Regions from separate parts of the Candidatus Streptomyces philanthi genome, predicted to be linked through region 3. Evidence: riboswitches for the same ligand, from Rfam matches in the RefSeq annotation. Region 3 holds a riboswitch; each other region holds the start of a gene.

Region 1 (4,114 bases), on a different contig from region 3:
GGGCCAGCCAGCGCACCGCCCGGCGCAGGAAGCGGCGGTTGTTGACCGCCAGCACACCGGTGCTGGGGACGACCTTGCTCAGCTCCTCGCAGGCTTCCCGGTCGACGGCGTAGTTGTCCTTGCCGCCGAGGTAGTAGTCGTACATCCGGGCCACGCTCGGGACGCTGACGTCGACCACGCTGGACAGCGGCTTCGGTTCCTGGCTCATTGCACATGTATCCCGTCGTGACGGCACCACCGGCATGGAGCTGCGCCCCCGTTCTTCGACGGCCGGGCGCGCCGGGTTCACGGTTCAACATACCCACTGATCAGCGGTTGTTGCAGGTGGCAGGGGCAGTCAATTGCGCACACCGCCCGCGTCCCCGGACGGGCGGTGTGCGCGGCCCCCCGGAGCGGGTACGGGCAAATCAGGCCAACGGCACGCAACTCCCCGCCATCGGAACTCCCCTCCGGCGCCGGAGGGTTGGCCGGATGCGGTACGAACCCTGGTACGCCCGTGGCCCGGAGAGGTAGAAGGGGCGGATGGAGACAGAGACGAGTGGACCGACGGTCGAGGAGATGGTGCGGGCCAACGAGGCGAACTGGGACGCCCGTACGCCCGTCCATGTGGCCAGCGCCTTCTACGGGCTGAACGGCACGCGGACCGCGGAGGACTGGTTCGCGCCCTTCGAGTGGGAGGACCTGGGAGGTCTCGAAGGGCGGGACGTCCTGCACCTCCAGTGCCATCTGGGCACGGAGACCGCGGCGTTCGCCGACCGGGGCGCACGGACGGTGGGCCTGGACATCTCGGGGGCCGCCGTCGCCGAGGCGCGCCGGCTGGCCGCCGAGGGCGGGCGGCGGATGGAGTTCGTCCGCTCCGACGTCCACCGGGCGGGCGAGGCGCTGGACGGGCGGCGGTTCGACGTGGTCTACACGGGCAAGGGGGCGCTGTGCTACCTCCCGGACCTGCCCCGCTGGGCCCGTGTCGTCCATGGACTGCTGCGGCCGGGCGGCACCCTGTACCTGGTGGAGTTCCACCCGCTGCTGGACTCGCTGGGCCTGTCCGCCGACCCCGCCTTGCCGGAGCACCAGCAACTCCTTCTGCGTCACGACTACATGGCGGGCCGCGGGCCGCTGCGCAGCGACGCGCCCGTCACCTACACCGACGGGCCGGCGCTCGACGGCGCGACGACGTGCTACGAGTGGCGGCACGGCCTCGGTGAGGTGGTCTCGGCGCTGGTCGGGGCGGGGCTGCGGATCGATCTGCTGCGGGAGACGGACCGGGTGCCGTGGCGCCGCTTCGAGGAGATGGTGCCGGCGGAGAACGGCTGGTGGCGGCTGCCCCCGGAGCGGCCGATCGTCCCGATGCTGTACGCGCTGCGCGCGGTGCGGCCGGACGACGCCACGGACTGAGGGCGGACCGCGTGCCACCTGGGCCCGGGCCATTGACCCGGGCCCTCGGCATGCCGGGCCGGACTCGGCGTGCGGGAGGTGAGGGCTGGACTTACTAGGACGTCCAACTATATCGTCGGAGTACAAGGTCCGCGGTGCAGGGAAGCCGGTGCGAGTCCGGCACGGTCCCGCCACTGTGACCGGGGAGTGCGCTCGTCTGGCAGGAAAGGCCACTGGCGGAGGAACCGCCGGGAAGGCCGGGGAGCGCGCGGAGATCCGGGAGTCAGGATACCGGCCGCGGAACGTTCCGTGTTGTCCACGAGGATGGAGCAGACACGCATGGCACCGGTGCGCACCCGTGATCCTGGTGATCCGGCCCCGCGGGCGGTCTTCCGCCCCGCCTGACGGCCTTCGGGCCGACGTGTTCCCGCGCCCGGCACCCCACCGGTCCCGGTCCTTGGTGACGGGCGCGCCATCCCGGATCTCACCTGACGAGAGCAGGCATCCATGGTCCGTGAACTGACGCATCTCATCGGCGGCGAGCACACCCCGGGCACCTCGGGGACGTACGGCGATGTGCACGACCCCAACACCGGCGAGGTCCAGGCGCGGGTGCCGCTCGCCGGCCGCGCCGACACCGCGGCGGCGATCGCCGACGCCGTCCGGGCGCAGCGCGAATGGGGCGAGTGGAACCCGCAGCGCCGCGCCCGGGTCCTCCTGCGCTTCCTCCAACTGGTCGAGGGGGAACGGGACGCGCTGGCCCGGCTGCTCTCCTCCGAGCACGGCAAGACCGTGGCCGACGCCCACGGGGACATCCAGCGCGGGCTGGAGGTCGTCGAGTTCGCCGCGGGCATCCCGCACCTCCTCAAGGGCGAGTTCACCGACAACGCGGGCCGGGGCATCGATGTGCACTCCCTGCGCGCGCCCGTCGGTGTCGCCGCGGGCATCACGCCGTTCAACTTCCCCGCGATGATCCCCCTGTGGAAGGCCGCGCCCGCGCTGGCCTGCGGAAACTCCTTCGTCCTCAAGCCGTCGGAGCGCGACCCGTCGGTGCCGCTGCGGCTGGCCGAACTGTTCCTGGAGGCGGGCCTGCCGCCGGGCGTCCTCAATGTCGTCAACGGCGGCGAGGAGGCGGCCGCCACCCTTCTGACCGATCCCCGGGTCGGCGCGATCGGCTTCGTCGGCTCCACCCCGGTCGCCTCGCACGTCTACGCCACCGCCGCCGCGCACGGCAAGCGCGCCCAGTGCTTCGGGGGCGCCAAGAACCATCTGATCGTGATGCCGGACGCCGACCTCGACCAGGCGGTGGACGCCCTGATCGGCGCGGGCTACGGCTCCGCCGGCGAGCGCTGCATGGCGGTCTCCGTCGCGGTGCCGGTCGGCGAGCGCACCGCGGACGCCCTGGTCGCCCGCCTCAAGGAACGGATCGGGACGCTGCGCGTCGGCAGGTCCGACGACCCCGGGGCCGACTTCGGTCCCCTCGTCGGCCGGGACGCCGTCGACCGGGTACGCCGCTATGTCGACATCGGCGTCAACGAGGGCGCCGAACTCGTCGTGGACGGACGGGGCTTCACCCTGCCCGGCCACGAGAACGGCTTCTTCGCGGGCGCCTCGCTCTTCGACCGGGTGAGCCCGTCGATGCGGGTCTACCGGGAGGAGATCTTCGGCCCCGTGCTGTGCGTGGTGCGCGCCGCCGACTACGAGGAGGCGCTGCGGCTGCCCAGCGAGCACCCCTACGGCAACGGTGTCGCGATCTTCACCCGGGACGGGGACACCGCGCGCGACTTCACCCGGCGGGTGGACACCGGCATGGTCGGCGTCAACGTGCCCATCCCGGTGCCGGTCGCGTACCACACGTTCGGCGGCTGGAAGCGCTCCGGCTTCGGTGACCTCAACCAGCACGGCCCCGACGCCATCCGCTTCTACACCCGGACCAAGACCGTCACCTCGCGCTGGCCCTCCGGGGCCAAGGAGGGCGCGAGCTTCACCCTGCCGACCATGGGGTGAGGGCGATGACCACCACCATGCTGACCGAGGACCAGCTCGCCCTCGTCGAGACCACCCTCGACTTCGCCCAGGACCAGCTCGCCCCGCACGCCGTGGAGTGGGACCGCGACAAGCACTTCCCGCTCGACGTGCTGCGCAAGGCGGCCGGGCTCGGGCTCGGCGGGGTCTACGTCCGTGAGGAGTCCGGTGGTTCGGGCCTCGGGCGCACCGACGGCGTCCTCGTCTTCGAGGCGCTGGCCTCCGGTTGCCCGTCCCTCGCGGGGTACCTGTCCATCCACAACATGGTCGCCTGGATGATCGACCGCTACGGCGACGCGGCGCAGCGCGAGCGCTGGCTGCCCCGGTTGTGCGCCATGGAGGACCTGGCGAGCTACTGCCTGACCGAGCCGGGCGCCGGTTCCGACGCGGCGGCGCTGAGCACCCGCGCGGTCCGCGACGGGGACGGCCATGTGCTGACCGGCGTCAAGCAGTTCATCTCCGGCGCCGGGTCCTCGCAGCTGTACCTCGTGATGGCGCGCACCGGCGGCGAGGGCCCGCGCGGGATCTCCGCGTTCCTCGTCGACCGGGACGACCCGGGGGTCTCCTTCGGCCCCAACGAGCGGAAGATGGGCTGGAACGCGCAGCCCACCCGGCAGGTCGTCCTCGACGGGGTGCGGGTGCCCGCGGGCCGGATGCTCGGCGGTGCGGGCGAGGGGTTCCGTATCGCCATGAACGGGCTGAACGGCGGCCGGCTCGG
Region 2 (4,114 bases), on a different contig from region 3:
CGCGGCCAGCGGCACCAGGAACGTCGTGGCCACCGCGCCGCCGACGCCCAGGACGAGCACCGTGACCGCGCCGGCCGACGCCCCGGACGACGCGCCCACCAGGAACGGGTCGGCCAGCGCGTTGCGGACCAGCGCCTGGAGTACCGTTCCCGTCACGGCCAGTCCCGCGCCGACCACCACGGCGAGCAGCACCCTCGGCAGCCGCACGTCCCACACGATCGACGCGTAGGCGCCGGTGTGCGGCCCGTCGAACAGGACCCGGACGACGTCCGCCGGCGGTATCCGCACCTGGCCGATGGCCAGCCCGGCGACCGCCGAGGCGGCCAGCAGCACCACGAGGCCCGTCAGCACCAGCGGGAAGCGGGCCGCCGCGGGGAGCGGGGGCCTCATGCGGAACGCGGGTGGAGCTGCGCGGCCAGGTCCTCGACGGCGTCGGCGACGCGGACGCCGAGGACGGCGGAGGACAGCGGGAGCACCGCGAACCGCTTGTTCCTGATCGCCGGGACGTCGGCGAGCGCCGGGTCGTTCAGCAGACGCTTCTTCTTCGCCTCGACGCTCGTCCCGCCGTAGTCGTAGATCACGATGACCTCGGGCCCGCGGTCGATGACCTTCTCCCAGGAGACGGCGGAGAAGACCTTCCCGATGTCGCCGAAGACGTTCCGGCCGCCCGCCAGGGTGATGATCTGGTTGCCGATGCCCCGGCCGCCCGCGGTGAACGCGCTGCTGTCGCCGGAGTCGTACACGAGGACCGAGGGCCGGTGCACGCCCTTGAGGCGCTTGGTCACCGCGTCGATCCTCCCCTGGAGCCGCGCGACCAGCCTCTCGCCCCGCTCCGGGACGCCGAAGGTGCGCGCGACCTGGCGTATCTCGGTGGCCAGTTGCTCCGTGCCGACCGGGCCCTCGGCGCAGTTCTCGACGTTCAGCCGGGTGGCGATGCCGGTCTTCCGCAGCGTGGCGCGGTCGAGTCCGGCGCCCTTGTCGAAGGCGCTGGTGTAGCCGCCGTAGACGAAGTCCGGGTTCGCGCCCAGGAGGACCTCCTTGGACGGGTACTTGCCGGCGAGCACCTTCAGCCCCGCGTACGCGGACCGGTACTCCGGGAGGATCTTGTCGTCCAGGTACGCGGTGCCGGCGATCCGGTCGCGCAGCCCGAGGGCGAGCAGGATCTCGGTGGCGTGCTGGTTCATGGTGACGGCACGGTGGGGCGGCTGGGTGAACGTGGTCCGCTCACCGCAGTTGGTGACCGTGTACGGGAACCCTTCCGTCGTGCTCCGCCCACCCTTCGCGCCCTGCTCCGGCGCGCCGCAGGCGGCCACCGGGAGCACCAGGAGGAACGGGAGCAGCGCGCGCAGCGCGGCCCGGGGTCCGGACATGACGTTCTGCCTCTCCTGGGGAAGTCCTCGTTCCCCTGGTCGTACGGAGAAGGCGGCACGTCAGTGTCTGGCTCCCGGGGCCGCGGGGCTCCCGGTCACAGTGGCGGGACCGCACCGGATTCACACCGGTTTCCTGTCCTGCACCGCCTGGGGTTGGTGCGCACAGTGTGCCAGACGCTTCTCCCGGGACACCGTCCGGCTCCGCACCGGCCCAACGCGCGGTCAGCGGGGGCCGGTCAACGGCAGGCGAAGCCGCGCGGGGGCGGTGCGGTGCCCGGCGGGCCGGGGCAGGCCCGCCGGGCACCACGCGGGTGGTCAGCGGAAGAGGCGCTTCCAGGTTTCCGGGCCGGGGTAGCCGTCGGCGTCGGCGCCGCGCCAGCCCTGGGACCGTTGGAACGCCTCGACGTTGCGGCGGTCGGACTCGCTCCAGCGGGGGCCGGGGCCCTGGGAGTAGTGCTTGCCGAAGCCCTTCTTCACCAGTTGCTTCCCGAGCCGGGAGACATGGGCGTTGTTCGCGCCGGGGCGGAAGTACTGCTTACCGGGGAACGCCGTGGACTGGCCGCTGCCCGAGCCGCCGCCGGACGTGCCGCCGGAGCCGCCGGACGAGCCGCCGACGTTCTTGCCCGTGCCGTCGACCAGGTAGCGCCAGGTGGCCGGGCCGGGGATGCCGTCGGCCTCCGCCCCGGACCAGCCCTGGGCCTTCTGGAACGCCTGGGTGGCCTTGCGGTCGGAGTCGGACCACCGGGGGCCCGGACCCTGCGAGTAGAACTTCCCGGCACCGCGCTTGACCAGCATCTGCCCGAGCTTGGTGACGTTCGCGTTGTGGGCGCCTGGGCCGAAGGACGACGCGCCCGGGAACGCGTTGCCGCCGCCTCCGGTGTTGCCGCCCTCACCGCCGGAGGTGACCACGTTCTTGTAGCGGTAGGGGACGTACTTGGCGGAGTTGGAGGTGTACGCGTAGGGGAGGGTCCGCTTGACCGCCCCGAGGCCGCCGGCCTCCTCCATCACCACGTACCGGGTGCGGGCGCTGTCGGCCCAGCCGGCGAAGAGCACCACGTGCGAGCCCTTCTCGGGGTTCGCCGGGTTGTGGTAGAGCAGCATGTCGCCGGGCTGGAGCTGGCTCTTGGAGATCCGGACGCCGTACTGGTGGATGTCGCCGGTCCAGTGGTTGCCGGACAGGCCCCAGGCCATGGAGATGAAGCCGGAGCAGTCCTGCCGGTAGCCGTCCGACCAGTAGCCGTTCCAGACGTACGGCACCCGGGCGTCCACCCAGGTCTGGGCGCGGGCGAGGATCTGCTGGCGCGTCAGCGACAGGTCGTGGCCCGCCGTCCGCGCCAACTGCCGGCGGCCGTGCAGCGGCCCCGGGTCGCCCTGCGGGTTCGCGGCCCTGGTGGCCGCGGCGGGGACGGCCGGGACGGACGCGGGGGAGGCGGTGATGGGGGACGTGGTGGTGCTGTGGGCCGGGGCGGGCGTCGCGGTGGCCGCGAACGAGGCTCCCGCACCGCCCAGCAGCGTGGCCCCGGTCAGGGTCGCCACGGCGGCGATGTCGCGGCCCCGTACGCCGCGGCAGCCGGTGTCCTCGGTGCGCTGGAGCCGGCATCCGGGGCATGTACAGGTGTCGAGGGGTATGTCGACGAAGGTGGGGGCTGCCGTCATCGTGTGACCTGCTTCCTGAGGGGACGGGGGAGGGGCGGCGGTACGCGCCCGCCGTTCCGGGCGGGCGCAGGGGGGCCGGCGACGACCGTGCCGGTCACGGCCGGTGCAGCAAGGCCGGGCATCTGGCTCACCTCGCAGTCGATGGGTGCGTACGCCCCGGATCCGGGCAGGCGGGAGCGCGTCCACCCATGATGATCATGATCGAGGTTCATCCTAGAATGAGGTGAAAGCGGACCGAAAGAGCGTTTAAGTCTTTTGTCTGTTTCGGTATCTGGCGCTCGATGTGTTCCAACGGCCCGGAAGCCGCTGTGACCTGGCCGTCCCGGCTCCCGTTCCGTCGTCGCCGTGAGGATGAGACGAGGGGCCGGCCCGCACGGACACCCCGGAGGCCCCTCCCGGGCTTCGCGCCGACCGCCCCCGACCGCGCTACGAGCGGACTCCCGCCGATTCGCCCGGTGGCCGGTGCAGCCGGTGGAGGCGGGCGTAGGCCGGGTTGTGGGCGAGCAGCTCGTCATGGGTGCCGCGGGCGACACAGCGACCCTGGTCGAGCAGGACGATCTGGTCGGCGTCGCGGACCGTGAGCAGGTTGTGGGAGATGATGATCGTGGTGCGTCCGGACATCAGCAGGCGCAGGGGCTCCAGGACCCGGCGGCTCGATTCGGCGTCGAGGCCGGTGGTCGGCTCGTCCAGGATGAGGACGGGGGCGTCCCGGATCATCGCGCGGGCGATGGCGAGGCGCTGGCGCTGGCCGCCGGAGAGCAGCCGGCCGCGCTGGCCCACCACGGTGTCGTAGCCGTCGGGCAGGGCGCTGATGAAATCGTGGGCGTCCGCCGCGCGGGCCGCGGCGCGGATCTCCGCCTCACCGGCCTCCGGACGCCCGTACGCGATGTTCTCGCGGACCGTGCCGTGGAAGACCAGCGTCTCCTGGAGCACCACGGCGACGTTCTCCCGCAGCTCGTCGAGGGCGAGGTCGCGCAGGTCGACGCCGTCGAGCCGCACCGATCCGGACGACGGGTCGTAGAAGCGGAGCAGCAGCTTGGAGACGGTCGACTTGCCCGCCCCGCTGGCCCCGACCAGCGCCAGGGTCT
Region 3 (4,657 bases):
GTAGAAGTCCGGGTAGCGCATCGGGCGCAGGGTCAGCTCGAAGCCCGGGTCCAGGAGGTTCTTCGCGCCGGTGGTGGCGGTGTGGGAGGCGGCGTTCGACTCGCGCCGCGGCGTTTCGGGTGTGGTCGTCATTACTGGCATGCCTCGCAGGACTCGGGGTTCTCCAGGGAGCAGGCGACCGCCTCGGGGTCGGCGGCCTGCCGGGGTACGGGGGCGGAGGTCGTGGTGCCGCGCGCCGACTGGGCGATCCGCGTCGCCGGACGCGACCGCAGGTAGTACGTGGTCTTGATGCCGCGCTTCCAGGCGTAGGCGTACATCGAGCTGAGCTTGCCGATGGTCGGCGACGCCATGAACAGGTTCAGCGACTGGCTCTGGTCGAGGTAGGGGGTGCGGTCCGCGGCCATGTCGATCAGCGCGCGCTGCGGGATCTCCCAGGCCGTGCGGTACAGCTCCCGGACCTCGGCGGGGACCCACGGCAGCTCCTGCACCGAGCCGTTGGCCTCGCGCAGCGCGTCCCGGGTGCGCGCGTCCCACACGCCGAGCGCCTTCAGCTCCTCGACCAGATACGTGTTGACCTGGAGGAACTCACCGGACAGCGTCTCGCGCTTGAACAGGTTGGACACCTGCGGCTCGATGCACTCGTAGACACCGGCGATGGAGGCGATGGTCGCGGTCGGCGCGATCGCCAGCAGCAGCGAGTTGCGCATGCCGGTGGCGGCGACGCGGGCGCGCAGCGCCGCCCAGCGGTCCGCCCAGCGGGGCTCCGCGTCCGGATAGTGGTCGGGGTGGAGCACGCCACGGGCGGTACGGGTCGCGGACCAGGCCGGGTGCGGGCCGTGCCGCTCGGCGAGATCGGCGGACGCCTCGTACGCCGCGAGCATGATCCGCTCGGAGATACGGGTCGACAGCTCCCGCGCCTGCGGCGAGTCGAACGGCAGCCGCAGCCGGAAGAAGACGTCCTGGAGCCCCATCAGGCCCAGGCCGACCGGCCGCCAGCGGGCGTTGGACGCGCCGGCCTGCTCGGTCGGGTAGAAGTTGATGTCCACCACGCGGTCGAGGAAGGTCACCGCGGTCCGCACCGTGGCGTCCAGCCGCTCCCAGTCCACCGCCTCCCGCCAGTCGGCGGTGTCCTCGCGCAGGTGCGCGGCGAGGTTGACCGAGCCGAGGTTGCAGACGGCGGTCTCCCCGTCGTCGGTGACCTCCAGGATCTCGGTGCACAGGTTGGAGGAGTGGACGACCCGGCCGGGCTCGGCGGTCTGGTTGGCGGTGCGGTTGGCGGCGTCCTTGAACGTCATCCAGCCGTTGCCGGTCTGCGCGAGCGTCCGCATCATCCGCGCGTACAGCGCCCGCGCCGGGATCTGCTTGACGGCCTTGCCCGCGGCCTCCGCCTCGCGGTACGCGGTGTCGAACTCCTCGCCCCACAGGTCCACCAGCCCGGGGACGTCGACCGGGGAGAACAGCGACCAGTCGGCGTCGTCCGCGACCCGGCGCATGAACTCGTCCGGGATCCAGTGGGCGATGTTGAGGTTGTGGGTGCGGCGGGCGTCCTCACCGGTGTTGTCGCGGAGCTCCAGGAACTCCTCGATGTCCGCGTGCCAGGTCTCCAGGTAGACGCAGGCGGCGCCCTTGCGGCGGCCGCCCTGGTTCACCGCGGCGACCGAGGCGTCCAGGGTGCGCAGGAACGGCACGATGCCGTTGGAGTGCCCGTTGGTGCCCCGGATCAGCGAGCCGCGCGCCCGGATGCGGGAGTACGACAGACCGATGCCGCCGGCGTGCTTGGAGAGCCGGGCGACCTGGTGGTAGCGGTCGTAGATCGAGTCCAGCTCGTCCAGCGGGGAGTCCAGCAGATAGCAGGAGGACATCTGCGGGTGCCGGGTGCCGGAGTTGAAGAGGGTGGGGGAGGAGGGCAGGTAGGACAGGGTGCTGGTGAGGCGGTACAGCTCGGCGACGTCCGCCAGCGCCCGCTCGCCGTCGTCCTCGGCCAGGCCGCAGGCCACCCGCAGGAGGAAGTGCTGGGGCGTCTCCACGACCTTCCGGGTCACGGGGTGGCGCAGCAGGTAGCGGGAGTAGAGGGTGCGCAGGCCGAAGTAGCCGAAGCGGTCGTCGGCGCCGTCGGCGAGCGCGGCCTCGACAAGGGCGTCCAGCCGGTCCGCGTGGGTGGCGACGAAGGCGGCGGTGCGGTCGGCGATCAGGCCCTCGCGGTGGCCGGTGGCGACGGAGGCGGAGAACGCGTCGGCGCCCTGGCCCGCGGCCTCCTCGGCGATGGCGAGGGTGAGCAGCCGGGCGGCGAGCCGGGAGTACTGGGGCTCGTCGCCGATCAGACCGGCCGCGGCCTCGATGGCGAGGTCCCGCAGCCCGGCCTCGTCGGAGCCGGGGTGCCGGCCGCGCAGCGCGGCGGCGGCGACCTTGCCGGGGTCGGTCGCGGTGAGGTCCGCGGTCAGCTCGGTCAGGGTGCGGAGCAGGGCGGTGCCCGGGCCGTCACCGGCGTCCGGGGCGGGGAGGTTCCCGGCGGGGAGCGTGGTGGCGGCGGGCGGTACGGCCCCGGTGTCCGACACGGGCTCCGATGGCGCGATGGTCACGTGCTGCTCTCCCTCACTCGACGAAGGCCGGGAGGGGGAACTCGACGGGCGCGCACGGGGGCGTGCGCACCCCGGCCGCGGCCGCGGGCGCGCGGGCACACCGCGCGGCGTCCACCGGCCCAACCCTCGGGGCCCGGACGTATCGACGCCCGCGCCGGGGACGGCGCGGCCGTACCGTCGGCAGGTCCTCGGACTCACGGGCGCGCAGCCGTGACCACGTCCGGGACGGGATCAGGCGAAATGTGCGCACACGTACACCGTTGCGGGACAGTTCCGGACTCGCACCGGATTCCCCTGCGGCGACAGCGAGCACGAGCATACATCTTGTGTTGGGCCGTGCAGGCGCCACCACATCTTGTGTGTCGCGTGTGATCGAGCGGTGCCTGTCAGTGCCCTCGGCTATCGTCGGCCGTACGTTCTCTGCTCCGCCCGAGGCAGTAAGGAGAGGGTTCCATGACCGCGCTCGCCGACCGTCCGCACGGGCTTCTCGCCGAGTACTTCGAAGAGGCCGCCGCGATACTCGCGCGCTCCGAGGAGGGCGCGCGGCTGGAACTCATCGACGGGAAGATCAGGAGCAAGGCCGTGCCGGACGGGGACCACGGGCGGATCATCGAGTGGCTGATGCGCATTTGCCTCCAGTCGAGGCCGGAGCTGTGGCTCTACCCTGACCAAGGGCTCAAGGTGGAGGAGTACCGGGGCGGCCGGGCCCGCCCGGACGGTTCGCTCGCGCGCAGCGGTGCCTTCGTCGGCCAGGGCGAGTGGGCCGACCCCGCCCCGGTCCTGATGGTCGTCGAAGTCACCTCTTATGACTCCGACACCGACCGGCGCGACCGTGTCGAGAAGCCCCGCGCCTACGCGGAGACCGGTATTCCGGTGTTTCTGCTGATCGACCGGGAGGCGTGCGAGGCGACGGTGTTCAGCGAGCCGGACGGCGTCCGCTATGCGGACGTGCACACCGTGCCGTTCGGCAGGACGCTCGCGCTGCCGGACCCGGTGGGCATCACGCTGGAGACGGAGGCGCTCAAGGACTGGGTGCGGTGACCCGGCCCGCCCGGTGAGCCGGGCCCCCGGTGGCCGGCCGCGCAGGCCAGGGCCGCCGCGCCCCCCCGCAGGGGACGCGACGGCCCGTACCGCTCAGTGCCCGGTCGGGACGCCCGCGTCCTCGGCCGGGCGGGGCGGGGTGGTGCGTACGCCCGTGTCGCCGGCGTCGGCGGTGTAGTCGGCGGGGCTGGTCTCGTCGGTGCCCTGGGGGGCCTTCACGGCGCGCAGGACGAGGGTGAGGACCACCGTCACCACGACATTGAGGACGAAGGCGGTGAGACCGATGTAGCCGATCTGGCCGATGCCGGGGATCTCGGCGCTCGAACCACCGAAGTGGGCCTGCGTCGGGCTGGCCACGCCGTACGCCGCGAGCGTGCCGTAGATCATGCCCGCGGCCCAGCCGGCGAGCAGCGCCCAGCGGTGGAACCAGCGGGTGAACAGCCCGCCGACCAGCGCCGGCATGGTCTGGAGGATCCAGATGCCGCCCAGCAGCTGGAAGTTGATCGCGACGGTCTTGTCCATGCCCAGGACGAAGACCAGCGCGCCGACCTTCACCAGCAGGGAGACCAGCTTGGCGACCTTGTGCTCCTGCTCCGGGGTGGCGCCGGGGCGCAGGAAGTCCTTGTAGACGTTGCGGGTGAAGAGGTTGGCCGCGGCGATCGACATGATCGCCGCGGGCACCAGCGCGCCGATGCCGATGGCCGCGAACGCCACCCCGGCGAACCAGCTGGGGAACATGTCCGCGAACAGCTGCGGGATCGCCAGCTGCGCGTTGCCGTGGGTGTCGGTGCCGGCCTTGACCGCCATGAAGCCGAGCAGCGCGAGGAAGCCCAGCATCAGCGAGTACAGCGGCAGGATCGTGGTGTTGCGGCGGATGACGTCGCGGCTGCGGGAGGAGAGCGTCGCGGTGATCGAGTGCGGGTACATGAACAGCGCCAGCGCCGAGCCGAGCGCCAGCGTCGCGTACGCCCACTGGCTGTTCGGGCCGCTGACCAGCTCGCCGCGCGGCTTCCCGGTCGGTCCCGTCTCGGCGAGTG

What was found. A riboswitch is a leader RNA that binds a small molecule or an ion and turns the genes downstream of it on or off. The one in region 3 is predicted to bind cobalamin.
Region 1: it holds a riboswitch for cobalamin, as region 3 does, so the genes downstream of both, AC51EU_RS08360 (CoA-acylating methylmalonate-semialdehyde dehydrogenase) here and AC51EU_RS08505 (ribonucleoside-diphosphate reductase subunit alpha) in region 3, are expected to answer to the same signal.
Region 2: it holds a riboswitch for cobalamin, as region 3 does, so the genes downstream of both, AC51EU_RS01805 (ABC transporter substrate-binding protein) here and AC51EU_RS08505 (ribonucleoside-diphosphate reductase subunit alpha) in region 3, are expected to answer to the same signal.

What each region holds. Positions count from the first base shown of each region.
Region 1 covers NZ_JCANQV010000045.1:16,092-20,205, reverse strand. The annotation lists gene AC51EU_RS08370 (SAM-dependent methyltransferase) at 1-208, opposite strand, end outside; gene AC51EU_RS08365 (class I SAM-dependent methyltransferase) at 523-1,392, shown strand; cobalamin riboswitch at 1,508-1,685, shown strand; gene AC51EU_RS08360 (CoA-acylating methylmalonate-semialdehyde dehydrogenase) at 1,879-3,378, shown strand; gene AC51EU_RS08355 (acyl-CoA dehydrogenase family protein) at 3,384-4,114, shown strand, end outside.
Region 2 covers NZ_JCANQV010000005.1:37,591-41,704, reverse strand. The annotation lists gene AC51EU_RS01810 (FecCD family ABC transporter permease) at 1-390, opposite strand, end outside; gene AC51EU_RS01805 (ABC transporter substrate-binding protein) at 387-1,370, opposite strand; cobalamin riboswitch at 1,412-1,549, opposite strand; gene AC51EU_RS01800 (peptidoglycan-binding protein) at 1,686-3,026, opposite strand; gene AC51EU_RS01795 (ABC transporter ATP-binding protein) at 3,453-4,114, opposite strand, start outside.
Region 3 covers NZ_JCANQV010000046.1:17,670-22,326, reverse strand. The annotation lists gene AC51EU_RS08510 (ribonucleotide-diphosphate reductase subunit beta) at 1-132, opposite strand, end outside; gene AC51EU_RS08505 (ribonucleoside-diphosphate reductase subunit alpha) at 132-2,579, opposite strand; cobalamin riboswitch at 2,742-2,902, opposite strand; gene AC51EU_RS08500 (Uma2 family endonuclease) at 3,033-3,620, shown strand; gene mctP (monocarboxylate uptake permease MctP) at 3,714-4,657, opposite strand, start outside.